DNA from 3 places in the Pseudoalteromonas simplex genome. Region 2 is predicted to be linked to each of the others. Evidence: predicted binding sites of a transcription regulator. Region 2 holds the regulator's gene; each other region holds the start of a gene.
What was found. The regulator sigma-54, encoded in region 2, starts transcription at its own class of promoters, with help from an activator protein. The targets are predictions, from matches to a motif close to GTTGGCACGNNNNTNGNNT.
Positions count from the first base shown of each region.

Region 1 (9,957 bases), on a different contig from region 2:
GTATGACTGACAAAAACGCATAATTTCATGGTCGCTTTTGCCTTTGGGGTTGAAATCAGCACCACCTTTACCACCTCCTAACGGTAAACCTGTCAATGCATTTTTTAAGACTTGCTCAAAGCCCAAAAATTTAACCACACTTTGGTTAACGCTGGGGTGAAATCGTAGGCCGCCCTTAAAAGGACCTAACGATGAACTAAATTCAATTCTAAAACCACGATTAACCTGAACATTTCCAAGATCATCAAGCCAAGGAACCCTAAATATGACTTGCCTTTCTGGCTCTACTAATCGTTCAACAATAGAGTTTTTTTGATACTTATCATTAATCTCGAGATATTGATTAATCGAAGACAGAACCTCTTCAACAGCTTGATAAAACTCCGTTTCATTTGGATTAGAACTCTTTACTGATTTTAACACTTGCTCTATGTATTCCATCACTCATTCCTCTTCAAGCTGTTGAAAATAAGATTCTTACAAATTAAACTCATTTACGTAAAGAATCGATCACTCTTACCTAATCGTAAACACCATTGGCTGCTCACTATCATTTTTCCAATAATAACGTAAAGGCTCACTCTGAGTGTCATAAAACCACACCTCGGCCACCAGCTCTAATCCACTGTTAGCTAACATTAAACTAGATGACAGCTTGCTCTGTACCAATGGTGCACGAAGCAAACACTGGTTATAATCGGCTTTATCGTCGTCGCCTTTAAGACATATGTTTAAAAAGGCTCTGGTGTCACCAATATTCAAATCTACATCTACATCGAGCTCTAATTTACTACTTAAATTAAACTCAGGAGCAATCGTTAAATCATTCATCGTCTCAGGATCCACGCCAGTAGCCGGAGGTGTTGTCTCAGGTGGCGTTGTATCTGTTGTAGGTGCTTGCGTTACATTTGTTCCAGCACTTTCAGTTGCAGAGTCGCCTTCACCACCGCCACCACACGCAGCTAACATTAAGCTTATGATCACTAAAGTATAATGTTTCATAATTATTCTCCTCTTGAAATCACGTTAGCAGGTTTAGCATTGTTGAACCACATTGGCTTTTCTTGTCCTTTTGATTCTGCAAATGCTTTAAAGTCGCTGTATGCATGGGTAATATCTACCCCTTCTTTAGGGTGAGCCCACGAAGTACCTACTTCAATTGCCCAAGGTAGACCTGTTTCGGTTTGGAAGTAAAAACCCTGCGCACTGTCAGATGAATCATCAGACTCTGCGAAAGAAAATAGTTGCATATCAAATTTTTCTGTCGGCTGCTGATTCTTAAGGTGAACCTCCCAGCTTCTAGGGTCTTTACCAACCAAGGCTTCACCATGATAGTGTCCATCAGCTGCAAATATGAAAGGATCTAATGTGTACTTAGGTGCATCAGCGGTCGCTGTACCTGGTAATAAATCAATAAACAATGAAAACGTGACTTTACTATTGCTATCACAACCCGTCTCGGTTCTAAAATAATTACAATTAGACTGTTTATCAATGTAATCCCAAGTATCAGGCATAATCACGAAAATAGCATCTTCAGTATTTTGCTCTAAGATCTCGTGCGTTTGTTCAAGACCATTAATCAGTAAACTAGTTTTTTCAGCATTAATTTGGCTACGTAAAATGCGTTTATCATTTGAACCTTCCACAGTCTCATATAACCTAACTGCAAAGCCATTATGAAAATCAGCACCTATCCCAACTAGCTCACCTTCTATTTTGTAACCTGTAGCCACACCATTTTGATCTATAATTGTAGTTCGATAGTTTATAACTAAATCATTGAAGTCATAATCTCCAGAAAATGGCCATTTATCCTCAAATGCAAGTGTTACCCAGCTATTTTCTCCTGGGTAAACTAGGCTTCCCAATGTTGTTACAGAGTAATCTTCTACCTCCCCACCAATAACACCACCACTTGCTGTAATTGGGTTGGTTTCACTACCATCAGTTACACGAAAGCGAGACCAGGTTGATCCCATAACGGCATCATCAGGAACATTAACCAAAATGCTATTATCGCCTTGGTTTAACCGATATTTAGACACCGTAATTTCATCCGCATCAAATTGGTAATTCTGATCCCAATCAAACCATGCGTATAGATATGTCTCGTCATTTGCAGAGGTAACAATAATTTGACTGGTATTGCCTGCTACCAAATCAGTGACGAACTTAACGCCGTCATCTGATTGATCATCAGGTGTTAAAAGTAAGTCTGAACGTGTATTAATATTCTCGCCATCTACTGTAGCACCTAAGTAAACCAAATTAGTTTGATCTGCATTTGGGTCAAATAAATGTCTTGCGCCACTGTCTTCGAGTGAGGTTTGATAAGGAGCTGGTGCATCACCAAAATCGATTGAATTATCCGTTACCTTTACCTCAGCAATTGCGCAGCGTGCACCATCATTTTGATTTGATGTAGGCCCTAAAGTAAACACCGCAGCAGTTGGCGTGTAACCGTTTACAGGGCTGATGCTAAGGTCTACTTTGTGTATTTTACCGCTTCGGTTATTACTAAAATAAAACTGTCCTTTTACATCAAAATACCCAGCACCATTCGCTCCGGTATCACCAGCTATATCTAAGTTCGCCACAAATGTGGGTGTCTGATTATTAAGATCTATTTCGTATAAGTCGCCATTTGATTCAACTGCATACAAAAGGTTGCTATTAGGATGAAAAGCAAAATCATAAATAGCTAACCCCCAGCTAGCTGAACCCGCAACTAAATCAGCTTGATATTCATCAGCAGGCTCTGTCAAATCAATACCGTACAATCCGAATTTGGGATGATACAAATAATATACCGCCTGATTAGTTTCACTATTTACATGGATGTCACCCACATAGAAGTTAGTATCAGGCAGACCGTTAACCACGAGTCGTTCTAGTTGATAATCATCACCAATTTTGACAACACTCTTCGGGCTTTGCTTACTAAAGCCATACATATATTGGTCTTTATAGTTAAAACCCACAGCATTTACGCTTTCATTGTTTGTTTCGTCACTAAAGTTTAATGACGGTGCTAATACTGTCGCTTTAGCAGAGACCAAATCAATTCCAAACATTTGTGCAGGTGTACCTTGTATTAGAAATGCTTTACTTGGGCATTCTTCAAACGGAGCTGCGCTTACATAACTAGTGGCAAGCACAGATAAAAGACAGACGGGTATTTTGCTTTTCATAATTACACTCTCCTGTGGTTATGTAATTATTTAAAGCAGCAATTGTTCCAAAATATAACTCATTAAAAAATAAGGTTTTAAATGTTTTTTGCAGATCCTTTTTGCAAGATGCAACCATCTATATCGCAAAATGCAATTCTTTTTAATCACAAAAAACAAATTTACTCAACACAAAAGCATGATGTGCTAGAATTGCTTCAGAAAAAATAATAATAAATGTTAAAAATGAACTTTAAAGCTCTTGTTATTCTGCTGTGTACCTTGTCATTTGCATCAATTGCGTCAACTCTACAAGGCCACATTGATGAAGCTAGAACAATAAGCGATTACCAAGAACGCTATAAATATTTAACAAATATAGATAAACGCCTTATTGAATCTGCCAGTTTTGCTGAGCAATTAAGCTTTAATGTTAGATTAATTCACGTTCATATACACCTAGGTCAGTTTCAACAGGCGCAAAATATAGTAGAAGAACTTGAGTCTTCTCCAAAATATAAAAGTGACTCCTCTATTTATAGCGAATTGTATTTAGTCAAAGCTCGATTGGCATATAGTGCAAATAAACTAGAATCTGCAATTCACTTATCTCAACAAAATGTCGCGCTGTTTCAGCGTTTGCAACTCACCGATTACGAAATTGATGCCGTTGCGAGCCTTGTCAGTGCTTATCATAATGCAGGTGAATATCAAGCAGCCTTAAACTTGCTTGAGGTTTATATTCACGACAACAATCGAGAATTATCCTTAAAGCAAAAAGAAATGCTCTACCATGGTTATTCGCGTAATCTTGAACAGTTAGACCGGTTAACCCTTGCCCTAGAATATAAGCTAAAACGCCGTGAAGTTATTCAGCAAATGTCGCCGTCTATTTCATTACAAGCAGGTATAAGTTATTCAATTGCCCAAAGTTATTTAGATTTAGAACAATACGAAAAAGCAAAGAGCGAGTTTATTACAGCCCTTAGTTTTGATAGGCAAACGGGTTCACTATCTGATATCGGACATAGTTTAGTTAAGCTATCCCAATGCGAATATGGACTTAAAAACTACCCTGCAGCACTTGCATACGCACAAGAGGCTAAGCAGGTCTTCGCTAGTTATAACAGTACGCGAAATACTGCCTGGGCAAACCATAATATTGCGATAAATTTGCTCGAAATAGATAAACCTGACCAAGCATTAAGCATTGAAAAACAAGTGCTCATTGAACTCAAGCAAGACGATCACTTATATATAGATGTATTACTTACATTAGCTAAGCTGTACATTGGCTCTACTGAGCACGAACAAGCTAAACATTATGCTGAGCAAGCCTACCAGTTAAGTAAACAAAAAAATAAGCTGCAAAAACAAATCATTGCCCTAGAACATTTGATAACTGTGACAGAAAAACAAGCTGATTATAAACAAGCCCTGTCGTATCAACGTGCTATTACAGAGCTTGAAAAAGGCTTTGCCCGTAACAACTACAACCAGCGTTTAGCTGAGCTACAAAACTCCATTGCAATGCGCGACCGCGATTTAGCAATACAAGATTTAAAACTTCAAGACAATGAAAAAAGCCAAGCTATTGCCGCACAACGTCAAGCTATTTTATACAGCGTCTTATTATTTAGCCTGCTTTTAGCTGCAATGGGCATTGCTTTATTAAGAATAAGACAGAGAAAACAGCTTATTGAACAGCGCCGAAATTATCTGGATAAACAAATCAGTCAACGTAGTAAGTTATTATCACAAGTAGCTCACGAACTAAGTGGTCCATTAACAGGGTTGCGCTTACACCTTGAAACGCTCCAAGCAGGCCTAACCCAATTTAATGAGCTTACTTACGAAAAACTTAACCAAAAAATCACCGACATGGCAACTTTAGTGACTGATTTAAATAAAATTTCACTTTTAGAACAAAGCAGTTTTCAGCTCAACGTAACAACAGTTAATGCGGCTGAGTATTTCCAAAGCTTACACGCAGATATGCTGATCCAGCTTGAAAAATTTGAAGTGACATTTACACAAAATGTTGCTGATGAACTAAGTTTTGAGTGCGATGCAACACGGCTTTCACAGTTATTTGCAAACTTAATCAGTAATTCGCTTAAGTACACAAATCACCCTGGTAAGATTAATTTGACGATTAGCCAAAACCAAACACAGCTTTTAATCTGCTATGAAGATTCATCCCCTGGCATCAGCGACGAGAGTTTAGCAAAGATTTTTGACCATCTTTATAGAGTGCCTGACTTAAAAACAGTGAAACAGTCAGGTTCAGGAATTGGGCTTGCGATAGTAAAACAAATTGTCGAAGCCCATAACTGGCGTATTACAGCAGCTCATAGCGAACTGGGTGGTGTCCGCTATGACTTAACGATTGCTATTTAGCAGATTTGTCTGGCCATTCGAACGCGCCAACATCGCCAGGAAATACAACCGGTGATTCAATACCGTCTTTGTTTACAGCCGCAACACCAAAATAGTAGTTATCGATAACAACATTTTTAAGGGTTGCTTCGGTTACCTTCCCAACATCGCGGCTAAACTGCCATTGTGGCTCACTGGTATAACGCCAATAGATTTTATAACTGACCACCGTTGGATCATCACTTTTATGCCACGCTAATGTTGTACTCGGCTTTACGGCACCTGAAATACTAACACCCGTTGGCGGCGCTGGAGCCCACGCCATTGAAGCCATTGTCACTGCATTGAGTGACGTTAATTTCGCCGCATAGGCAAAATCAACATGGTCGATGGTGTCACCATAAGTAATACCATTTTCAGTACGTAAGTCTTGATGCTGTTGATTATAGTTTTCGTTTGTCTCCATAATACGCACAGCTGCAAAGCCAACATCGTTAAATGGACGATGGTGCCCTCCTCGACCAAACCGATCGAGTCGATATACCAACATGGTATCTAGATTCTCGATGTAACGATCTGCGATTGTATCTATGTAGCGCGCAAGGTTACGACTTGCTGAGTCAACCTCACCACCCGTAAAACGGCGTTTATGAGCCTGGTCTTTCGTTTCAATAACGCGTGTGCCTTCAGAGAAAATACGTGCAGTTGTGTTATCTGTTACACCATTAATGCCCGTTGAATTACCAATCATGTCATTGTTTAAAACACCATGAACACGCCAATCATGCTCTTGTGCATATTTAGCTAAGATTTTACCGCCATACAAGCCTTGCTCTTCACCAGATAATGCTGCGTAAACAATTGAGCCGTTAAATTTATACTTTGATAAAACTCGCGCCGATTCAAGCACGCCAGCCACTCCAGATGCATTATCGTTAGCCCCTGGCGCATCTGAGGTATAGTCCATAACATCAGACACTCTCGAGTCAATATCACCCGACATCATAACCATACGGTTTGCATCAACTTGACCACGCTGTATAGCCACAATATTGACCACGTCAACCGGGTTTGGAATACGCTTTTCACCGGAGATAGTGTCTTTTACCTCGATGATTTCTAGGCAGTTACCGCAAGCTTTAGAAATCGCCTCAAATTCAGACTTGATCCAACGTCTTGCAGCACCAATACCGCGCGTATCTGATTTCGTCTCAGAGAGAGTATGGCGAGTGCCAAAATCAACCAGCGTTTGAATATCTTGCTCTATACGTGTTTTAGAAACAGCACTTGCAATATCATGCAAAGCTTGTTGATCTATATATTGAGGTGTTGTGGCATGAGCTGCCGAGACCAATAACAGCGATGAGCTAAACAAAGCACCCGTTGTTGTTATTTTACGCTTTAACATAGTTTCACTCCTTCAATGAATCATTAAAGGCTAACTAATATTTCATTTCGCGCAATAGTAATGCGTTAGAAAACAAATTAATAGGTTAAAACATTTTTCCGATAAAGCTATTAATACTATTTAATATTTTTAGTGCCTGATAACTTTATTCCCTCGTTATAAAACACCAAGCGATTACCCCCTTCATACTTAGCTTTGTACATAGCTTTATCTGCACACTGTATTAAGAATTCTGCATCACCATAATGCTCTGGAAAGAGAACTGCACCAATACTTGGGGAATAACACAGTTCATCATCATTAAAAACTAAAGGCTTACATATTTCACGACTTAGTTTATCAGCAATTTTTTTTACATCAGCTTTGCGTTTTACACTTTTTACAACAATTACAAACTCATCCCCTCCCAAACGGCCAACTATGTCGTCTTTATCCAATACATGGCGAATTCGCATGGCAATAGTTTTTAATAGCTTGTCGCCAGCACTGTGGCCGTGAATATCATTGACTTGCTTGAAGCCATCAATATCGATAAACAATACCGCAATAATTGCAGAAATAGTATTAGCAGTGGATAGTGACTCTTCTAGTTGGGTAATTAAAAAGCTACGATTAGGGAGATTAGTGAGTGGATCGTGCCCAGCCATGAATATGAGTTTTTGCTCAAGCTTTTTCTGTTCTGTTATATCATGAGCAATCGCTACTCTAACTTGCTTTTCTTTTGACCAATAGACAGACCACAAGACATGGACCACAGTACCGTCTTTTTTCACCCACCGATTTACAAACCTTGGATGTAGATTATCTGTCATTATCTGATTGATAGCATTAATGGTTTTTGCTCTATCTTCGGGATAAACAAAGTCCAACATTTTTCTATTGATGGCTTCTTCTGGTGCGTATCCGAAAATTGTTTCAAAGGCTGGATTAGTAAACAGCAAGGTGCCTTTTACATCTACTACGCAAACAGCATCAAGTAATAGCTCAATAATATCTGACAAATAATCTGAGGTATTTTTGTTCATACGCAACTTTTAGGCTAGCACTATACTGAGTATAGACGAAACCTAACAAGTCACTGAAAGTTTAGACCTTGGGTGGATATAACTTTTTGCTAAGCCATGCAGATATGGCACTAAATATTGCGATACCAGTAAAATCTGCAATTAAATCAACAAAGTCTAATGTTCTCGATTCAATAAAAAATTGGCTTAGCTCTTCTAAAATCACAAACGTACTCACAATCAACACAGCTAAATAAATAGGCCGTCCAGCAAGGTTCAATGTTTTAAACTTAAAGGCAAGGTTTATGAATAACGTAAGTAGTCCAAATAAGCAAAAATGCCCCAACTTATCACCGTAAGGAATGGCCGCAACGAGTTCGAAAAACACCGACTTTTGCCCAGTATTGGCAAGATAAATAACCCAACCAATAAAAGCGAAAAAGCCGATAGCAATTAACACCAGAATACGTTGAAGCATCTTTTATGGCGCCATATGTGAGGTTAAAAATAAAAATTGGTAGGCAATCACTTTATTCCAATAGTGCCAGTCATGAATACCCGGACGCTCAACATAGTCATGGCGGATGCGCATTTTTAACATCGCCTGGTGTAGCGCTCGGTTTTGCTCAATAAAAAAGTCATCAACGCCTATATCAAGCATAATAGGTAAGGTATCAGCGCCCTTTTTCCATGCCGTATTGCCAGCAGCAATTTTATGGAGGTTGTTAATAATGGCAATGCTATCCCATTTTTCTTTGTTTTCAGCATAACTGCCGAGTACTTTTTCAAGGTCAAACTCTGCACTAAAGGGCCTAACATCAACCCCAGCAGATATCCCTGAAACTGCTGCAAACTGTTCTGGGTGATTTATTGCAATGTGCAAGGCACCAAAGCCACCCATTGATAAGCCTGTTATTGCACGGCCACTTTTAGACCGATTAGTCGAATATTCAGAATCGATATAATTTAGTAAATCGTCTGCAATGTAGGTTTCGTATTGCGAGCTTTTGTCGATATCAGAATCGAGATACCACGAACCGAAGTTGCCATCTGGGTTAACAATGATGACATCATATTGGTCTGCCAGTTTTTCTATGTTTGTAAGCTTAGTCCAATCGCTGTGATTGCCACTGTAGCCATGTAATACATAGATAACATTGTATTTTTTTGAGTCCTGATAGCCATCAGGTAATGTCACCGTTACGGGTTTTTCGATGCTGGTTTTTTTGCCCTTAAATATGTGGGTGTCGGTTTGGTAGGCACAAAGCGGTAAGCTAAAAACGAGGGACAGCGTACAAAGCAACTTTTTCATCATTAATTCCTTTTTCTTATTATATTTTCATTTCTCACACTAGATGTAAATAACTGAATAGTTGATAGATTTTAATCTTAGTTTTTAAATTAAATGAACTGCTAAAAAACCACTCAAATGGTATAGTAAGGCCACTTTGATTTTTAAAAAGCGTCGTCTATGTATCGTTTATTTGAACGGATGACTAATCCGTTTCCTAAAGAGCAACCCTCTCAGCCACCTAATAGCTTATTTGCTTTTTGCCGTCACTATACTCGTGGCATGGAGCTTTCATTGCTGCTGATGTCGTTAAGCGCCGCTGCACTCGCTATTTTAGAAGTATCGCTATTTAGTTACATGGGCCAGCTTGTCGATTGGCTTGGTCAATACACCCCAGATACCTTGTTTGTAGAACAGCAGGCTGAGCTTACAAAAATGGCGGTTATGTTGCTGGTGGTGTTACCTATTGTCGTGTTCTTTCACTCAGCGGTTTTACATCAAGCGCTGCTTGGCAACTATCCTATGTCTATCCGTTGGTTAGCGCACCGTTATTTGCTTCGTCAGAGTGTTAGTTTTTATCAAAACGAATTTGCCGGCCGTATTGCAACTAAAGTGATGCAAACCTCATTAGCTGTTCGTGAATCGGTGATGAAACTGCTCGATGTACTAATGTATATCGTGGTCTATTTTGGCGCCATGGTG
Region 1 covers NZ_JADILN010000005.1:1,850-11,806, forward strand. Annotated here, with positions in the region: gene gdhA (NADP-specific glutamate dehydrogenase) at 1-441, opposite strand, end outside; gene IRQ78_RS11460 (hypothetical protein) at 517-1,002, opposite strand; gene IRQ78_RS11465 (LruC domain-containing protein) at 1,005-3,194, opposite strand; gene IRQ78_RS11470 (ATP-binding protein) at 3,420-5,573, shown strand; gene IRQ78_RS11475 (M28 family metallopeptidase) at 5,566-6,960, opposite strand; gene IRQ78_RS11480 (sensor domain-containing diguanylate cyclase) at 7,077-7,985, opposite strand; gene IRQ78_RS11485 (VanZ family protein) at 8,047-8,442, opposite strand; gene IRQ78_RS11490 (alpha/beta hydrolase) at 8,446-9,276, opposite strand; gene IRQ78_RS11495 (ABC transporter ATP-binding protein) at 9,436-9,957, shown strand, end outside.
Region 1: the regulator sigma-54 is predicted to act here: its motif matches at 3,228-3,246, upstream of IRQ78_RS11465 (LruC domain-containing protein).

Region 2 (9,957 bases):
AAAAATTTTATCATTTTACCTCGGGCAATAGTTTTATATCTTTCATAACATTATACGTAACCTAGGCTATAATTTATCTGATATGACTATATATGTTCTGATAAATGTATCATAGTTAAGTGACTGAGAGAATTTTATGCATCACTGTAAAATGTTGGTATTTTTACTAGGGTTGCTCTAAGGAATTATTAATGGCATCAGAAAGTAACGACTTTTTGTTTAGTGACCAAGATGAGGAGCAGCTTGTTGAAGAGACTGTCTCTGAGTTTTGGGACGTATTAATAGTCGACGACGATCCTGAGATACATTCAGTGACTAAGTTAGCGCTTTCTGGCGTTGAGTTCTGGGATAAAGGCTTACGATTCCACCACGCCTATTCAGGTTCAGAAGCGCTTGAATTACTTAAAAGTAACCATTCCATTTCGGTAATTTTACTTGATGTGGTTATGGAATCAGATGATGCTGGCCTGCAAGTTGTAAAGCAGGTACGAGAGTGCCTCAATAATCACAATGTGCGGATTATTTTACGTACCGGTCAACCAGGCTATGCACCTGAAGAAAAAGTGATCCGTGAATACGATATCAACGACTACAAAACAAAAACAGAACTTACTCGTAGTAAACTTATCACAGCCCTAGTAACAGCAATTCGCTCTTATGAACAAGTTTGTCAGCTCGAATTTCAAAGCCGTGCTTTAAATAATATTTTGTATGCATCTAAGGCAATTCTTGGTTTTACTGATATTAAAGCGTTTTCGATGGCGGTTATTAAACAGCTTTCGATTATTTTAGATTGCGAACCACAAGGGCTCTTGTGCGGCTCAATTGAAGATGACAATCAGGTTTATGTGCTAGGTGGCTGCGCTGAATACAATGAGTTTATAGGTCAAGGCATTGAACAACTTGATGATGGCCGTATTATCATGCAAGTCAATAACTGCCTAGCCCAAGGTGAGCATCAGCATACAGATGTAGACAGTACGTATTTATTAAAAAGCAAAAACCGCCAAGCAGCTATTTACCTTGAAACTGAGCACACGCCAAGTCCTTCACAACTGCAATTTGCAGAGATATTCTTAACGAACGTCAGTGTAGGTCTTGATAATGTTCGATTATTCAACCGTTTACGTGATGCAGCTTATAAAGATGTATTAACTGGTTTATCGAATCGTAACGATTTTATGAATAAGGTGGAGCGCTACTACCAGCCGGGCAAAAATGACTTTGTCTTTTTACTAATTGATGTTTCGCAATTCTCTGATATCAACAATGGCTTAGGGCAAGAAATCGGTAATTTATTACTAAATGCAATTGTTGATAGGCTACAACAAGAATACCCTAATGCAGAGCTTATCTCGCGCATTGGTGCAGATGTTTTCGGTTTGTTGTTGGCTGCTGATAAATGCGATATTGAGTTACTTCGTGAGCATTTAAGTTTACCATTTAATGCTGGCGAGCATATTTTGCCAATCAACTTTAACATTGGCTTATGTTATCAAGGTGACTTTCAGCAAGCAGGGATCGAGACTTTAAAACTAGGTTACATTGCTTTAAACCAAGCTAAAAAACAATCTGCTGAAACGGTGGTGACTTATACCCCAGACATGGAAGAGAAAATGGCTTGGCGTTTAGGGATCATTAGACAGCTTCGTCAAGACTTCGAACAACGTAAATTAGAGGTTTGGTTTCAGCCGCAACTTGATTTAAATACTCTAGAAATCATAGGTTGTGAAGCGCTACTGCGTTGGCCATCAGGTAATGGTCAGTATATTTCACCAGCGATTTTCGTTCCGATGGCTGAAGATGCCGGTTTAATTGTTGATATAGGGCAATGGGTGTTAGAACAAGCATGTATGCAGCAAAAGCGCCTTGAAGCAATGGGCTTTGCAATCAGTATTGCCGTAAATGTTTCAGTACCGCAGTTTAAAGTTAAAGGCTATGCTCAGCAAGTAAAAGACACGCTTATTAAATACGATGTAAAACCGCAGTTTATTGAACTCGAAGTGACCGAAAGCGTGGTTATGGATGAGCTAGCTAATGTGATCACCACATTAAAAGAACTTAAAGAGTTTGGTATTGAGATTGCAATTGATGACTTTGGTACTGGCTTCTCGTCGTTAAGCTATTTGCAAAAACTACCATTAGACAGACTAAAAATTGATCGCGACTTTATCAAAGATTTACCTGGTCAAGATTGTCAGGCGATTGCTGCGTTAATTATTTCTCTTGGCGCAAGGTTAGGCTTAAAAACCATTGCAGAAGGGGTTGAAACACAAGCGCAAGCAGATTATTTAGCTCAGCTTGGCTGTGATGAAGTGCAAGGCTTCATGTACGCTAAGCCTATGCCAGAAAAAGAGTTAATTACTTACCTGCAAGCTAAGCAATAGCCAGTTCCAGACAGTGCATACAAATTAAACAGCGCCCTCCAATGTGAAGGGCGTTTTGTTTTCTATAATAATCTATAAGACTGAGGTATAATTCGCCCCTTTTGTTAGCAGAGTACACTTTATGAGCGCATTAAAAGCCGAGCGAGGCCTGTTTTCTTACCCTAAGTATTGGGCTGAATGCTATGGCACGGCGCCATTTTTACCAACCACTCGTGCAGAAATGGACGCGTTAGGCTGGGATAGCTGTGACGTGATCATTGTCAGTGGTGATGCGTATGTAGATCACCCAAGTTTCGGTATGGCTGTGATAGGGCGTATGCTTGAGTCACAGGGTTTTCGTGTGGGTATAATTGCACAACCTGATTGGAACTCAAAAGATGCCTTTATGGCGTTAGGTAAGCCTAACTTATTCTTTGGTGTTACAGCGGGTAATATGGACTCGATGATCAACCGTTATACTGCTGAAAAGCGTATGCGTCATGATGATGCTTATACGCCGGGTAACATAGGCGGTAAACGTCCTGACCGTGCGGTAGTTGTATACAGCCAACGCTGTCGCGAAGCTTATAAAGATGTGCCGTTGATCATTGGTGGTATTGAGGCGAGTTTACGCCGTATTGCTCATTATGATTATTGGCAAGAAAAAGTACGCCGTAGTGTATTGTTTGATGCTAAAGCTGACATTTTAATTTACGGTAACGCTGAGCGCCCACTTGTTGAAGTTGCCCACCGTATTGCTGCGGGTGAGTCGGTTGAGACAATTCAAGATATTCGTGGTACTGCGGTTATTCGTAAAGAACCATTACCGGGTTGGCGCGGTAGTGACTCAACTGCAATTGATAAAATCGGTAAGATTGATCCAATTCCAAACCCGTATGGCGCAGATGATGTGGGTTGTAGTAAGTCTGAATTTAAGCAAGCGGGGATCGATTTAAGTGCCGAGGCGGCTAAACCAATCACGATTCAGCCTGCTCGCCCTAAGCCATGGGAAAAGACCTACGTTAAGCTGCCTGCGTATGAGCAAGTAAGTGTGAATAAACCGCTTTATGCTCACGCCTCGCGTATTTTGCACCAAGAAACAAACCCAGGTTGTGCGCGTGCGTTATTTCAACGCCATGGCGACCGCTCTATTTGGGTAAATCCGCCTGCATTTCCGCTTGAAACTGAAGAAATGGATGGCGTATTTGGTTTGCCATATCAGCGTATTCCGCACCCAAGCTACGGCGATGAAAAAATCCCAGCTTATGAAATGATTAAAACCTCGGTGAACATCATGCGAGGCTGCTTTGGTGGTTGTTCTTTCTGTTCAATAACAGAACATGAAGGACGTATTATTCAAAGCCGTTCTGAGCAATCAATTATTGATGAAATTGAGCAAATTCGTGACAGAGTACCGGGCTTCACTGGGGTTATTTCTGACTTAGGCGGACCGACCGCGAATATGTATAAGTTGCGCTGTAAGAGCAAAAAGGCAGAGAGCACGTGTCGTCGTTTATCATGTGTTTATCCTGATATCTGTAAGCACATGGACACGGATCACACCCCAACGATTGAGCTTTATAAAAAAGCTCGAGATGTAAAAGGTGTGAAGAAAATCTTGATCGCGTCTGGCGTACGTTATGACTTAGCCGTAGAAGACCCTCGCTACGTAAAAGAGTTGGTTACCCATCACGTAGGCGGGTACTTAAAAATTGCCCCTGAGCACACTGAAGATGGTCCATTGTCTAAGATGATGAAGCCGGGCATGGGAGCTTACGATAAGTTTAAAGAGCTATTTGATAAATACTCAAAAGAAGCGGGTAAAAAGCAGTATTTGATCCCGTATTTTATTTCTGCTCACCCAGGAACGAAAGACGAAGACATGGTGAATATGGCGCTATGGTTAAAGGCTCATGACTTTAAGCTTGATCAAGTACAAAACTTTTATCCATCGCCGATGGCCAATGCAACCACAATTTATCACACTGAGATGAACTCGCTGCGCAATATTAAGAACAATACTGAGCAAGTGCCTGTTCCAAAAGGCGCACGCCAGCGTCGCTTACACAAAGCGATTTTACGATACCACGATCCTGCTGGTTGGCCGATGATCCGTGAAGCACTAAGAAAAATGGGCAAAGCAAATTTAATTGGTAAAGGGCCGAATTGTTTGGTTCCTGAAGAAGGTCGAAACGAGAAAACTGCTAAAGGTAAGGGCGGTAAAGGCCGTGCAGCACTGACTCGTCATACCGGTTTTAGCCAGTTTAAAAAGGCCAATACCAAACCTAGAGTAGGTAAAAATAAGCAGCGTGCAAAGTAAAAGATATAAATACGGCCCTTAAAGGGCCGTTTTTATTTATACCAATTCGCTTAATTAAGTATTATTGTGAATTGGTATCAGATCAATAGCCAGGTTGCGGTGCCTAAAAAGGCAAAGATACCGACAATATCCGTCACTGTTGTCAGTACCACACTGCCGGCGAGGGCAGGGTCAATTTTCATTTTCTTAAGAATTAATGGAATGCTTGCACCTGCAATACCAGCGGCAACAAGATTCATAAACATTGCAAAGGCCAGCACTGCGCCGAGTTTAAAGTCCCACTGCCATAGGGCAACCACACCAGCAATTAATATCGACCAAATAATGCCATTCAGTGCGCCAATTGCTAACTCCTTAAGTAATAAGAAGCGTTGGTTGGTTTGGTTGATATGACCAACCGCTATACCACGAATAACCAGAGTTAGGGTTTGGCTACCCGCAACACCCCCCATTGAAGGGACGATACCATTGAGTACCGCTAAAATAGGCAAGATTGCTAAGGTGTTTTCGAAAAAGCTTGCCACAATGGCTGCTAACAATGCGGTTAATAAGTTAACCCCAAGCCAAATAGAGCGACGCTGCGAACTTTTTAGCACTGGCGCAAAGGTATCTTCTTCGTCGTCAAGACCAGCGAGGCTTAGCATGCTGTGCTCTGCATCTTCACGGATTACGTCAACGATATCATCGATGGTAATACGACCAAGCAAGTGAGCGTTATCATCCACAACAGGGGCTGAAATCCAGTTGTGACGCTCGAACAGTTGCGCTACATCACTTTCATCCATAGAGATTAGGATTGACTCACAGTCTTCATCCATTAAATCACGAACAATTTTATCTGAAGGACTGGTCAGCAATGTAGTTAATGAAAGCGCGCCTAAAAAGCAGTTATGCTTATCAACTACATATAAGTCATCGGTACCCTCTGGTAGCTCACCTCGTAAGCGTAAATAGCGTAAAACTACATCTAGGGTAACATCTGGACGAATGGTTACCGTATCGCTGTTCATCAGGGCACCGGCTGAGCGCTCTTGATAAGAAAGCGCTTGAGTTGCCCTTTCTCTATCTTGCGAGTCCATTGCGCTAACAACGTCTTGATATACGGTATCAGGAAGACTACGTAAAACCTCACCTAAGTCATCGTCGTCCATATCTTCTGTAGCAGCAGCAATGTGCTCAGGCTCCATCTGGGCAATAATGCCAAGACGTACATCTTCAGAGAGTTCCTCTAGAACATCACCACGGACATCTGGGTCAACCAGCTGCCAAAGCATACGACGAATTTTATGGGGAGAAGACTCAAGTAAAAGGGCTGTATCACAAGGTGCCGTTTTGGCTAACATGCCGCGCACTTGAACAAATTGACCACTATTGAGTGACTTGGTCACTTGTTTGAGTTGTTGTAGTGGGTAATCTTGTTCAAAGGCTTCTGGCATTGGCGTCCTTACAACTGAAAAAAGTTTAAATAGGCTATGCAAATACAGCATAGTTGCTTTGTAGTGTATTTGCAGAGATATCGTCGCACTGCGATAAATTTATTAAGAGTTTTGTAATTTAGAAAAGCGAGCGATATAAAAGTAGGATATTTAAAGGGAATTTTAAATATCCGAAGTAAGTTTACCGTAAACCTTGAAGTCTTAGCAAATGCTATTCTTGCTCGTGAAAGCGTTGCGCAATTAATTCGCCGATTGCCGTTAATGCAGCGTCAGCGTCAGGACCTTCGCATACAACACGAACCTCTTTTCCTTGACTACTTTCAAGGAGCATTAACGCTAACACGCTGTCGCCTTCAGCTTCTTTCTCATCTTGAAAAAGTGTAATTTTGGCATCAAATTGCAGTGCTAGTTGCGCTAAAACAGTCGCAGCGCGAGCATGTAAGCCAAGTTTGTTTTGAATTAAAAAGGTATCTTCAGCGTGCATTGTTGGTGCCTAGTTAGATATCTTGTTCGCGGTGGCGAATTTTTACATTAGCATGAGTTTTAGAAAAGCTTTCACCAATTGTTTGCGCTAAGTAAACAGAACGGTGTTGGCCTCCTGTACAACCAATTGCAATGGTTAGGTAACTGCGGTTGTTGCGCTCTAGATGTGGCAACCAAGTCTGTACAAAGGTTTGAATCTGCCAAGTGAACTTTTGCACTATGCTGTGGCTAGCTAAATAATCCCTGACAGGCTGATCGAGGCCGGTTAGTGGCTTTAAATCAGGCTCCCAGTGTGGGTTCGGTAAAAAGCGTGCATCAAAAACGTAGTCAGCTTCTTTTGGAATGCCATGCTTAAAACCAAACGACATAAACGTAATAATCAGTTTTTTATCTTTCTTACCTAAAATCTTTTCACGAATTGATTCTGCTAACTGATGAACACTCAAATCAGTGGTATCAATCATAAAGTCAGCGCGGGTGATCAGCACATCAAGCAGGATTTTTTCTTGTTTAATGGCAAGATCAAGCGGTAAAGAATCAATCGATAATGGATGCAAACGGCGAGTTTCAGAAAAGCGCTTAATTAGGGTTTGGTCATCACTATCTAGGTAGAATAGTGTTGGGTTTGCAAAACCTGGCAGGTACTCAAGAATATCATTAAACTCTTGCTGCTCTTTCGGTAAGTTACGTACGTCGATACTGACGGCAATTTTGTCATAATTATCAGAAACACTTCGCACGAGCGAAGGCAGTAGGTTGACAGGAATATTATCAACACAGTAGTAGCCTAAGTCTTCAAGAACTCGTAAAGCGACCGATTTCCCCGAGCCTGAGCGACCGCTGATAATTATTAATTCCATTTATGCCTCTGATGCAATTACTTGAAATAGTTGCTGATCGCTTGTAGCACTTCGCAACTGTTTACAAAAATCTTTATCTTTAAGTCTATCAGCAATTGTTGACAAGGTCTTCAAGTGCAACTGGCAATCGCCATCTGGTACGATGAGTGCCACAAAAATATCAACGGGACGATTGTCTATCGCATCAAAATTGATGGGAGATTCACTGACAATAATAAATGCATGAGGTTCATCAGCACCACTCATTCGACCGTGGGGAATAGCTATTCCTCGGCCGATACCTGTACTACCTAACTTTTCCCTGTTCAGAAAAGCATCTAGGATATCTTGTTGAGATAAATGAGGAAACTGCTGGTGAGCTAACTCGCTAATATACTCAAGAATTCTTTTTTTGCTATTAAAAAGGACCGCAGCTTTGCTGCAGTCCTGATTAGTAAGTGAACTAAGTTTCATAATTTAATGTCGAGCTAATTTCTCTTTATGCTTAATGACTTGGCGATCAAGTTTATCGATCAATGAGTCAATTGCTGCGTACATATCTTGATGTTCTGTAGAAGCGAACAACTCGCCTCCGTTTACATGTAAAGTTGCTTCTGCTTTTTGGCTTAATTTTTCTACATCTAAAATGACATGAACATTATTAATATGATCAAAATGCCTTTCTAGTTTTGCGAACTTAGTGTTTACATAGTCTCTTAATGAATCAGTGACTTCTACGTGACGACCAGTTAAATTTAGTTGCATAAGCATTTTCCTTCTATGTAAAACGTCTAAATCAGACTTTTACGCTGATTAGACGGAGGTATTGCTAGAGACTCACGATATTTTGCAATTGTACGTCTAGCTACTTTAATTCCTTGCTCAGCCAATATATCTGCAATTTTGCTATCACTCAATGGTTTAACCGAGTTTTCTGCAGCAACTAACTTCTTGATTAAAGCGCGAATTGCTGTAGAAGAACACTCACCACCATTTTCGGTGCTGACATGGCTTGAGAAGAAATATTTCAACTCAAAAATTCCCCTTGGGGTATGCATATATTTTTGTGTTGTAACCCGAGAAATCGTCGATTCATGCATTTCGACCATTTCAGCGACATCGTTTAGCACCATTGGCTTCATTGCTTCTGGGCCATGTTCAAAGAAAGCTTGCTGTTGTTGCACGATACAGTTGGTCACTTTTAGTAAAGTATCGTTACGGCTTTCTAAGCTCTTAATAAACCACTTTGCTTCTTGTAAGTGAGAACGAATAAATTGGCTGTCGCTACTTGATTTAACAGAGCGAGACATCGCTGCATATTGGCTATTCACTCTAATTTTTGGCATACAATCTGGGTTTAACTCGACTACCCAGCGGCCTTTCACTTTTTTCACTGATACATCGGGTATGACGTACTCAGATTCTTCGCGTACTATGCTATCCGCAGGCTTAGGATTTAAGCTGTGAATGAGCGTCATCACTTCTTTAAGCTCGTTTTCTTTAAGCTTAGTCTTTTTCATTAAAGTGCGATAGTCGCGACTTGCTAATAATTCGATATGCTCAGATAAAACCATTTTAGTTTCAGCTAAATATGGCGTATTGGCATCGAATTGACGAAGTTGTATACACAGGCACTCTTGTAAACTTCGCGCGCCGATACCAACTGGATCGAATAACTGTATTCTTTTTAAGACAGCTTCAACTTCATCGAGTTCGATTTCTTCTTCATCATTATTTTGATTAAAGCTTTCGACAATATCTTCGCAGCTAACCGTTAAAATACCTGAGTCATCGATAGCTTCAACGATGGCAACGGCAATCGCTTCATCGGTAGGACTAAATGGTGTGAGCTGTAGTTGCCACATTAAATATTCTTGCAGTGTTTCTGTTGAAGCACCTTGGTAAATAGACTCGTCTTCAGGCATTGGCCCAGACGATGTTGATGGGGCGGCACTCATGTACTCATCCCACGTAACATCCATAGCTAAGTCATCGCTAACCGTATCCTTACTCAGAGCATCACTGCTTTCTTGCTCGAATTCGCTAGGTGCTTCGTCGGCAGACGCGCTGACTTGTACATCGTCAGACTCCGCTTTTTGCTCATTCTTACCGATGCTTTCTTCGTTGTAATCCGCTTCTTCCACTTCAAGCAGAGGATTACTATCAAGCGCTTCTTGAATTTCTTGCTGGAGATCCAATGTACTGAGCTGCAACAAGCGAATGGCTTGTTGCAGTTGTGGAGTCATTGTAAGTTGCTGGCCCATGCGCAGCTGTAATGATTGCCTCATGTATCCCTAACAATCCTTTTTAAGTTATCGGTAACGGTGAAGACACTGTTATCGATTTATTGTCATTGTATAAGTCTAGCAGATGCTCTAGTCGGTGGCGTAATGGTTACAGCCTGAATTGCTCGCCTAGATAAACATCACGTACAGTTTGGTCAGCTAATACGTGCTCAGGTGTCCCTGATGCAATTAGCTCCCCATGAGAAACAATGTAGGCTTTTTCACAAA
Region 2 covers NZ_JADILN010000018.1:9,949-19,905, forward strand. Annotated here, with positions in the region: gene IRQ78_RS19685 (SRPBCC family protein) at 1-14, opposite strand, end outside; gene IRQ78_RS19690 (bifunctional diguanylate cyclase/phosphodiesterase) at 192-2,387, shown strand; gene IRQ78_RS19695 (YgiQ family radical SAM protein) at 2,509-4,686, shown strand; gene mgtE (magnesium transporter) at 4,764-6,122, opposite strand; gene IRQ78_RS19705 (HPr family phosphocarrier protein) at 6,334-6,606, opposite strand; gene rapZ (RNase adapter RapZ) at 6,620-7,465, opposite strand; gene ptsN (PTS IIA-like nitrogen regulatory protein PtsN) at 7,466-7,918, opposite strand; gene hpf (ribosome hibernation promoting factor) at 7,922-8,209, opposite strand; gene IRQ78_RS19725 (RNA polymerase factor sigma-54) at 8,236-9,732, opposite strand; gene lptB (LPS export ABC transporter ATP-binding protein) at 9,839-9,957, opposite strand, start outside.

Region 3 (9,957 bases), on a different contig from region 2:
TCATCCTTTTCAATACGTCCTTTAAGCTCTTCGAAAAGGGTGTTTTGTAGCGTTTGAGTATGTGCCAATTTGCTTTCAACATACGCATTTTCAGCATTTAAATGAGCAATAACAGCGGCATCTTTGCGCTCATCATCACGCATCCAGTAGTAGTTATCGATACGTGTGTCACCATGAATGGTCATTTCATGAGGTATTTTTTTAGCAACGGGAGCTGCTATTTGAATCGACTCAGTTGCAGCCGATTGTTTTATTGTATCTTTTTCATTTGAGTCATCAGGAGCTTTATTACAGGCAGTTAAAATAGCTAAAGAGAGTGCCGCGAGACAAAGTGAGTGGCCAACTTTCATAGGGATCCTAAATTAATTTTTATTATTAAGTCCCTAATATAAGTAATTAACCGTGAATTTATAAGTAGCCTTTGTGAAGCAATGTAAAAAGGGAGCCGAAGCTCCCTTTTATCACTTATTTTTCAAATAATTACTTTTGCTTACGACGACGCATGAATGCGAACGGTGCAGCAAGTAATGTTAACCATGCTAGTGAACCTGAAGAAGATTTTTTCTTCGGTTCTTCAACGACAGGCTGCTCAGATGCTTCATCCGCCAGGTTATTAACTGTAACAGTTACCATAGCAGACTCTGAAACATTGCCTGATCTATCCGTTGCAACCACTTCGAGCTCAATTGACGTTAAACCAGCGTCATAATCAAGTACATCTTGATTCATAACTACAACATCACCTGTAGCTGTTACTGAAATAGCCGTTGAACTTGAGCTAATTACAATGAACTCTGTAACAGGGCTGGCTAAATCAGCACCGTAAGTGGCTTCTAAAGTACCAATTACTGTGCCGTTCTCTGTATTTTCATCAACAGAGAATTCAGCATCTGCAACTACTGGTGGAGTATTTAAGTCAGACTCAGGTGTTGCCGTATACAATTTAGAACCTGAGTCCGATAAGATCATGAAGTCTGCACCTGCATTGTACAAAGTTGCTGAAGCTCCAGGTTCAATTGAGCTAACTGTTTCTCCTGCTTCATTTTCAATCCATGCATATTGATCGTTTGATGCATCTGTGAATGTATAAGAACCCATAGCAACATCACCTTCTTCTGTTGCTATCGGAGTCCATACAGCTTCTTCTGTGCGGAAACGGACATCTACAGTTGCTCGGCCTATATCATCAGCAGTTAAACCAAAATCTTCAATACAGCTTTGCAGTGTTAAGTGATTATTACCAATTATTTGGAAAATATTACTAACCTTCCCAGAACCACTACCATAGCCATGAGTAAAGGCAATCGCAGTTCCTGGCTCTACCTCACCTGGTTCATAAAACCATTCCAGAATTCCATTTTGTACGGTTATATCGTATTCACCATCTTGGTTCATATCGAAGTCAGCCATAAAGCCGCCAACATAAGAGTGAGTAATTCCTTCGTTCAGTACAAGTGTAGTTAGAGTTACATAGCCGCTTTCACAAATTTCTGCAGATACTGCAAATGTTTCAATTGACGCACCAACTAAATCAAAGCGTTGCTCTTCATCAACATCATCAGTCATTACCGCCGGAGCAAATACTGGCTCAAGTACTACAGCACCTGTGTTTGTCACTTCATGTGCAACACCTTTATCTGTAACAACTGGCGTGAAGCTCATTGCTGCATTTGCTTTTGGTAATACGTGATAAACAAGGTGGAATGCTTCATCGCTACCATCAGAGAAGATTAACGCACCATCAAGTTCTAGGGTAGTTAAATCAGCTGTCGCATCTTGTGAACCAATATTATCATCCGTTAATGTCCACTCAGGCAAAGTAGTAGGCTCAATTGTTGCAGTCACGTCAAATGACATAGTTTGACCCGCTGGCACTGTAATTGACTCTGGATAGTCAAGTGAGAATGAACCACGCTCAACATCGTCTGCATAACGTTGTTCAAGAGAAAGTGTGTACACTTTATCTTCATTAGAGAAGTTCTTAACTTGAACTGTTTTAGTAAGCTCAACGGTTTCTGATGCGTTTACTAAACCAAACGAAAGTGCTGCTTGTTTAGTATCTGCAGCCCAGGCAGCAACTGGTAAGTTAGCCGCTTTATTGACATCAACAAGACCCGCACCGATGTAACTAATTGGCGCCAGCTCAGCATCAGGATTGATTGCTAATGGCTCCATAGTCACATTCAGGTTTGCAGTGTTCATTAGCGTAGCTTTAATTTCAATCGCGTTACGCTCTGGAAGCGCTTCTTTTAATAAGCTCACAGCACCTGCAGTTATTGGACCTGAGAATGAAGTACCTGTTGCACCCGTTAAGCCATCACCAAGGCCTGGGTGAGCAGTCATAATGTTTACACCTGGCGCTGTAATTTCAGGTTTTAACAGACCACCCATTGAAGGGCCACGCGATGTGAAGTCAGCAATAGCGCCTGAAGTTACAAGGCGCTCTACTGTAAGGTTAAATGCGCCACCAGCTTTAAGTGCAGTACCAGCTGCAAATGTCACGCCTACAGAAGGGATAGTTACAGCAGGATCAGACCCCCCCATAGGAGCTGGTGTACCATCATCATTGCTATTTGCGATAATTACAAACTCAGCGCCTTTATCTTGAGCCGCTAAGACTTTTACTGTAAATGCACAACCACCGCGGTCGATGATAACGCCCTTGCCAGTAAAGTCTACACCATCTGCAAAGGCTTCACATGCTGTTTGGTTTGCATCTGGATATACCAGTTCAATATCATCACTTGAGAAAGTAAAAGCTGTTTGTGGACCGAAGCTTGCTGGTTGCACAATTGCTTCTTCACCATTAATTGTACCACTACCAACTGATTCTTCACCGGTAGGATGAGTCATCGCACCCACTGAAAGAGCATTTTCTGTAGTACTTGGGCCACCAACGATGAATGGATATGCGCCATCATTACCTGCAGAGATAACAACGTTTGTACCAAGCTTAACCGCTTGATTAATAAACAGGCCTACAGCATCGTTGGCAATATCGCCATAATTACCACCTAGAGACATGTTGATAACATCAACACGGTCACTAATGTCACCATTTCCATCAGGGTCCATAGCGCTTTCAAGCGCGAGTAGCTGTGCAAGGCCTGGACAGCCACCACCACATACTGAGTAAACAAATAAATCTACATTTGGTGCAATACCATTAACAGAGTGAGAAACGTGAGTACCGTGGTTAGTTGTCACATCAATCGGATCTGCATCATTATTAATAAAATCGTAGCCGCCTAATACCTTGCCTTGAGGCCAATCTACAGAAGCAGGATCAGCAATAGCTGCTGCATAGGCTTCATCTGTACCCGCACCACCAAAAGCAGTATGAGTGTAGTCAATACCTGTATCAAGCACAGCAACGCGAACACCTTCACCTGTTGCTAAACCATTAGATACAAGCGGAGTCGCTTCAATATAGTCAGCGCTGTCAGCAACATGCAATTCATAATCGTATACTGGGTAAATATCTTCTACTTGCGAATTTGAAAGTAACTTAGCAACATCACGTTTATTGCCATTAACGACAACTGAGCTTACTAGGGTTGAAGTTTTAGCAACGACCTGAAGAGGTAAGTCCATGCTGTTGATTGCTTGCTCTACACTTGCTTGTGCTACTTTAGCTTGCGCTTGAATTGACGCTACATCCGCTCCCATTGTTTTTGCATTTATAGATGCTGGAGCATTAAGTTTTACAAGCCAGCTTGTTGCTTCACTGCGAACTTTTTGTTCTTTTTTAGTTACCGCGCTCGATTGGATTAATTTTTTGCCGGCAAGATTATATTTAGAAAAGTCATTGGCTTGTGCACCAGCGCACATTGCACTCGTCACAGCCAAAGCAACTGCAGTTCTTTTTATTATATTCTTAGACATGGGTTCCCCTGGGATATGTTATGTTATCGTCTAAATAGTGATTGAAACAAAGTTTCAGTGGGAATATAAAACGGGAACACAGACAAGAACAACATCTCAGTTACATATAAATTACAACAACCTTGCGCTAACAGCGAAAAAGAAAGAACAAACCCATTCTTTACAAAGACTTAAACCCAAAACCAAAGGTTGTAAACGTTTGTAAATGAAAGCCTTATAAATAGAGTACTATCAAATGAATTCAGAAGTTATCAACATTCTTACCATGGCAAAGGTGATTCAAACGGCTGTTGCACCCGTCTTTTTAATTACCGGTATTGCAGCAACGTTAGGCGTGCTTTCCAACCGCTTGGCGCGTATTACCGATCGAGCGCGACAGTTAGAACGCAAGCTTAAAGTCAGTACGGATGAAGACTTCAATAAGTCATTAACAACGGAGCTAAGGGCACTGTTGAAACGCTCTCGCTGCATCCATATTGCATTTAGTCTAAGTGTACTCAGTGCTTTATTAGTATGTGCTGTGGTTATGTGTCTATTTTTATCGCATATTCAATCTATCAACTTGAGCGTGACAATTGCTAGCTGCTTTGTGGCCGCTATGGCGCTGCTGATATGTGGATTTTTATCTTTACTATGCGAGGTTTTCTTAGCAACAAGAAGCATGCGCCGCGGCATGATCTTCGCTGATATTGATATAAATGATTAAATTAAACTTAAGTTAAGATTAACCGCAATACACTTGAATATTATATTGAGCTAAGATAAAACTCAGTTAGTTTACTTTTATGACATCTTAAGGGGCAAAAGGAATGAAATTAAAACAACTAGTAGTGGGTGCAATGCTATCTACAATGGCACTGGGCGCATCAGCAAATTCTGTATTTGAAGAGCCAAGCGATGCAATCGAGTATCGTCAGGCAGCATTTTCAATGATCCGCGTACAAATTGGTGACATGGGCGATATGCTAAAAGGAAAAGTACCTTTTGATGCAGAACGTTTTCAAAAGCGTGCCGACAATGCAGCAGCACTATCTAAAATGCCTTGGGAAGCTTTCGTAGCGGGTTCTGATAAGGGTGATACATCTGCACTTGCAGCTGTATGGAGCGACAACGAAACCTTTATGAAAAAAGCAGTTGCTTTCCAACAATATGCAGATGAGCTAGCAGTTGCAGCACAAAGCGGCGATAAAAAAGTAATTGGCAAAGCATTTGGCGCATGGGCTAAAGGCTGTAAAGATTGCCATAAGTCTTTCAAAGACTAGTTAAAAACTTAAACTAAAAAGGCGCTTATTAGCGCCTTTTTTAATGTCTTATACCAATTCGCTTAATTAAGTGGTCTATTTTGAGGCAATAGAACCTCGTTGATAGCAAGGCAAAAATTTCGTTATTTAGTTTGTTCTAAATCAGAAATTTTTAACGCAGGTAGCGACAGGTTTTATCCCTCAAAATGATTAAGTATTATTGCGGATTGGTATTAGATTACCTAGCCAAGCAAATAGCTGAGCGGCTCTGCACCCCAAGTCGTAAATAGCACCACTAAGCACACTGCAAAAATAACAAAAGCTATCAACGGTGATTTAGTAACAGGCTCAGTAACCGCAACTTGCTCACTATTACCCGTTAGCATAGGTTTCACTAAGTTTTTTCCCTTAATGCGGTAAATCACAATCGCTAATACATGCAACACAATGGCATACAACAAGATGTCAAAGTTTAAATGATGGAGCCAACCGGCAAACTCTACGGTATCTGAGGATACATGCGCCACCAGCGGGCCATCCGTTAAAATATCGTCACTGGTCATTAAGCCAGAGGTTAACTGTACGATGAGTAGCGCAAAAAAGGCTATCACCATATAACTACCCGCCGCGCCGTGACCCGCCTTATGTTCATTGCTTGTAAATGACTTAATTGCAGCAACAGGTGAATGAATAAGCGCAGACAGCTTTGCCGTTTTACTACCAATTAGACCCCAAACAAGACGTGTAATAATAAGCGCTAGAGTGAAGTAGCCTGCAGCAAAATGCAGCTCCAACATACCTACTTCAGCACTAAAATAGAGGGTTGCGATGGCCGCAACTAATAACCAATGGAAGCTTCTTATAAAGCCATCCCATACTTTAACTTTAGACATTGTAACTTTCCCTTTAAAAGACGCTAATGATTTCAGCAACAGGCTCGGCTATACATTATTGCAAACTTCAGTTATTTTGACACACCTCTATTTTAGCTGTTTTGATCTGAGCCATAACAACAAACATGAGCGATAAGATGCATAAATCAACAATAAGAGCCTTGCTAAAAGGATTTTTCGACATGCTCCCCTTATGCCTTGCGGTGTTACCTTGGGGAATTTTATGTGGCTCGTTAGCAGTTCAAAATGGCTTCAGTGCTTTAGCAACACAAGCTATGTCGTTATTGGTATTTGCAGGCTCAGCACAACTCGTTGCGATTGAATTAATGGCCGGCAATACCCCGCTTTTAACTATATTATTTACCACTCTCATTATTAGCTCACGGCACTTTTTATATGGTTTAGCTATTCGCCACAAAGTCATTGATCAACCCTTTCGTTGGCGCCTGCCTGTGAGTTTTGTACTGACGGATGAATTATTTGCTTTTTCGCATCATCGCAAAGCCTATCGCACAAAAGTGCGCCTTATTTACGCACTCAGTGCCGGGTTTAGTTTTTATATTGCCTGGAATATCTGGACCTTACTAGGTATTGTCGCAGGAAGCCTCCTTCCCGATTTAACACACCTAGGGCTTGATTTCGCCATCGCAGCCACGTTTATTGCTTTAGTTATTCCGGGAGTAAAGAACCTTGCAACACTGGCTACAGTGATCACCGCTGGCGTTGTTGCAACGCTATTAAAAAATCAGGGCTTTCAACTTTGGCTTGTCACTGCGGCCCTTATCGCTATGACAGTGGGTTATCTAATTAGTCGCTGGCAAGCAAAAGAGGAGCATACACAATGATGACCACCATTTTATTAATGGCGTGTATTACCTTCTTCACACGTTACTTATTTTTGCACCGTGCATTACCGTTTAAAGTCGGCCCAAAAATGCAGCAATTCTTAAGTTTTAGCGCCCCAGCAGTACTCACCGCAATTTGGGTGCCCATTGTATTTATTAATGACGAAGGGATAAATCTAGATTGGCAAAATCCCTATCTAAGCGCTGCTGTTGTGTCTGTTATCGTGGCCTATAAAACACATAACATATACTACACAACACTGGCAGGGATGGGATTGTTTATAATTTTAAGTTAGCTGCGATGCTTAACGCCAAGTAAGAAAAACCGCTGATTAAAATTTACCCTTTTAGAAAAATGCCAAGCAAGTTAGAATCAATGCAACAATAATAAAAAGTTATCATTATGAGCGAATTTCACCAACTTTCTGCCACCAGCCTACAAGGCCAAACCGTTGACTTTTCTGATTTTGAAAACAAGGTCGTACTTGTTGTAAACACTGCAAGTAAATGTGGCTTCACTCCACAATATGAAGGCTTACAAGCACTGCATGAAAAGTATCATGAGCAAGGCTTAGTAATAATTGGTTTTCCATGTAACCAGTTTGGCAAACAAGAACCAGGTGATGCAAAAGAAATTAAAGAAAGCTGCCTTATTAACTATGGCGTTAGCTTTTTAATGATGAGCAAAGTCGATGTGAATGGCGAACATGCTCACCCTGTTTTTAGATACCTAAAATCAGAGTTACCGGGCTTTATCACCCGCAAAATAAAATGGAACTTCACCAAATTTTTAATTGGTAAAGATGGCAAGGCCATTAAGCGCTATGCGCCACTGACAAAACCTGAACAGCTAGAGTCAGACATCGCAGCTGCACTGGGCAAATAACGAAGTCTAAAAGCAATAAAGAGGCAAATTGCCTCTTTATCTAAATTTATGCTTAGTCGTTCAAGTACTCGTCAAAGTCGTCATCGCCTAAGTTTCTGCGCAAGCGTTTTTGTTCAAGATAGTCTTCCAACTTCTTCTTTACGCGTTGCTTTTTCTTGTCGTGTTGATTACGCCCGACCATTTCGTACTCGTCTTCAACAAAATCGTCATCTAGCGCGTCATAACTAAATGTCTTACCCACAACCCACTCCATAAAGTGTTTGAGACCAATTCTTGAGATTAAAATTTGCTCGATGAATTGGCAAAGATTAAAAAGCTCGGTAGTAATTTAGTATCTAAAAAACCACCAAAATAAAGCCATACACCCATGCTAAATAGGTCATATGTCAATATTGTGAATAAATAGCGCTAAATTTGATTTCTGAAAAGTGAGAGTTTTTTATCGTTTCGATAAGAGTCATTTATGCATGTGTATTTTTTAGTTAATTTGACTAAAAAATGGTTAAAAAGTTATTCCCCGCAATTTTTAAAAAAGCCTCAAAACACATCAAACCATTGAATTAATTGAACTTATAAATTATGGCATTCAATTTGATTATGTATTTGTGTCATTTCAAACAGGAAAGAAAAAAATGAAAAAGTTATTGTTAGTAAGTTCTTTATTTATCGCTACCAGCGCAATGGCTCATAACGATAATGATACAAATATTTCATTCAGCAGTGAGCAGTGTGATGTTGAATTTATAAATGATGTACGCATTACACCAAGCGAGTTAGAAGTATACACAGCCGATAATCGCACTATGAAAATCATCGATCAACACACTTTATATATCGATGGTCAAAGCGTGTCGCTTGATGCTTCACAACAGCAAGCAATTGCAGATTACTCAGACAGCTTACGCAGCCAACTTCCTGAAGTCGCCAATATCGCACTTGATGGCGTAAAAATAGCAGGCGTAGCAATTGAAGAAGTATCAAATGCTTTCAATATTGATGGCCTAAACGACATTTCAGAATTAATGGACGATATCAGTGTAGAAGTGCAAAACGCCTTCTATCAGCAAGGTGCGTTTACCATGGGTCAGCAAAATTTCGAAAAATTTGGCCAAAACTTTGAAGACCAATTCGATGAGCAAATCGAATCGGCTGTCGAGTCAGCCATGATGCAATCAATGGGCAGCATTTTAATTGCGCTAGGTTCTGAGCTTTTAGGTTCAGGTGGCGACATGGATGAGTTTGAGCAACGTATGGAAAACATGGGCGCACAAATAGAAGCACGCGTAGAAACACAGGCAGCTCAACTTGAAGAACGTGCAGATGCATTATGCGGCAGCTTTGCTGACATCGCTCATAAAGAGCAAGAGCTAGTGGTTCTAGTACCAGAGCTAAAAGAGTATCAACTATTTACTTTCAAACAGAATGCAGAGTAATTGACTAATTAACATCCCTGAACCAAAACACTTGGTCCTTTCGCGCAGAGCTTGCTCTGCGCTTTTTTATTTTTTGGCCAGCACAGTCAGCTGCGATAACGTTTTAATCGCCTGCTCTAAGTTTTCAGACCAAGGCAAGCCATAACTTAAACGAAAACAGCTACGGTATTTTTTACCCGCTGAGAATATCAACCCTGGAGTAATACTGATCCCCGCCTCAAGTGCCAAATGGAATAACTTTACCGCATCATATTGGCTACCAAGGTCAACCCAGATAACACAGCCCCCTTGCGGGTTACTTATACGCGCACAACTTGGCATATATTGCTGCAGGCACCAAATCATACGCTCTTTGTTGGTACTTAAGCGCTGTCTAAGCAAACGAATGTTACGGTCGTACTCACCGCTAGCTATAAACTCATACAAGGTCCACTGGTTTATAAGTGGCGCGGAGCAACTAAGCGCGCGTTTGTGTCGCCTTGCTTGTTCTGCAAACTTACCGGCAATGATCCAACCAATGCGGTAACTAGGTGCGGCTGTTTTTGAAAACGACGCGCAGGTGATCACTAAGCCCTTTTTTGAATAAGCTTGTGCAGGCGTGGCGCGCTTAGCTGTAAAATGTAAGTCGCCATAAACATCATCCTCAATAAGCACCACGTCACGCTGCTCTAAAAGTGCCACTAATTGCTCACGCTTGGCATCAGGCATAAAACTGCCAACTGGGTTATTTAATGAGGTTGAAAACACACAGGCTTTTATATCATGCTCATCGAG
Region 3 covers NZ_JADILN010000013.1:20,982-30,938, reverse strand. Annotated here, with positions in the region: gene IRQ78_RS18110 (S9 family peptidase) at 1-350, opposite strand, end outside; gene IRQ78_RS18105 (S8 family serine peptidase) at 481-3,885, opposite strand; gene IRQ78_RS18100 (DUF2721 domain-containing protein) at 4,121-4,591, shown strand; gene IRQ78_RS18095 (c-type cytochrome) at 4,695-5,147, shown strand; gene IRQ78_RS18090 (cytochrome b/b6 domain-containing protein) at 5,369-6,019, opposite strand; gene IRQ78_RS18085 (AzlC family ABC transporter permease) at 6,157-6,864, shown strand; gene IRQ78_RS18080 (AzlD domain-containing protein) at 6,861-7,160, shown strand; gene IRQ78_RS18075 (glutathione peroxidase) at 7,268-7,750, shown strand; gene IRQ78_RS18070 (PA3496 family putative envelope integrity protein) at 7,803-7,991, opposite strand; gene IRQ78_RS18065 (YggN family protein) at 8,383-9,183, shown strand; gene IRQ78_RS18060 (aminotransferase-like domain-containing protein) at 9,250-9,957, opposite strand, start outside.
Region 3: the regulator sigma-54 is predicted to act here: its motif matches at 8,329-8,347, upstream of IRQ78_RS18065 (YggN family protein).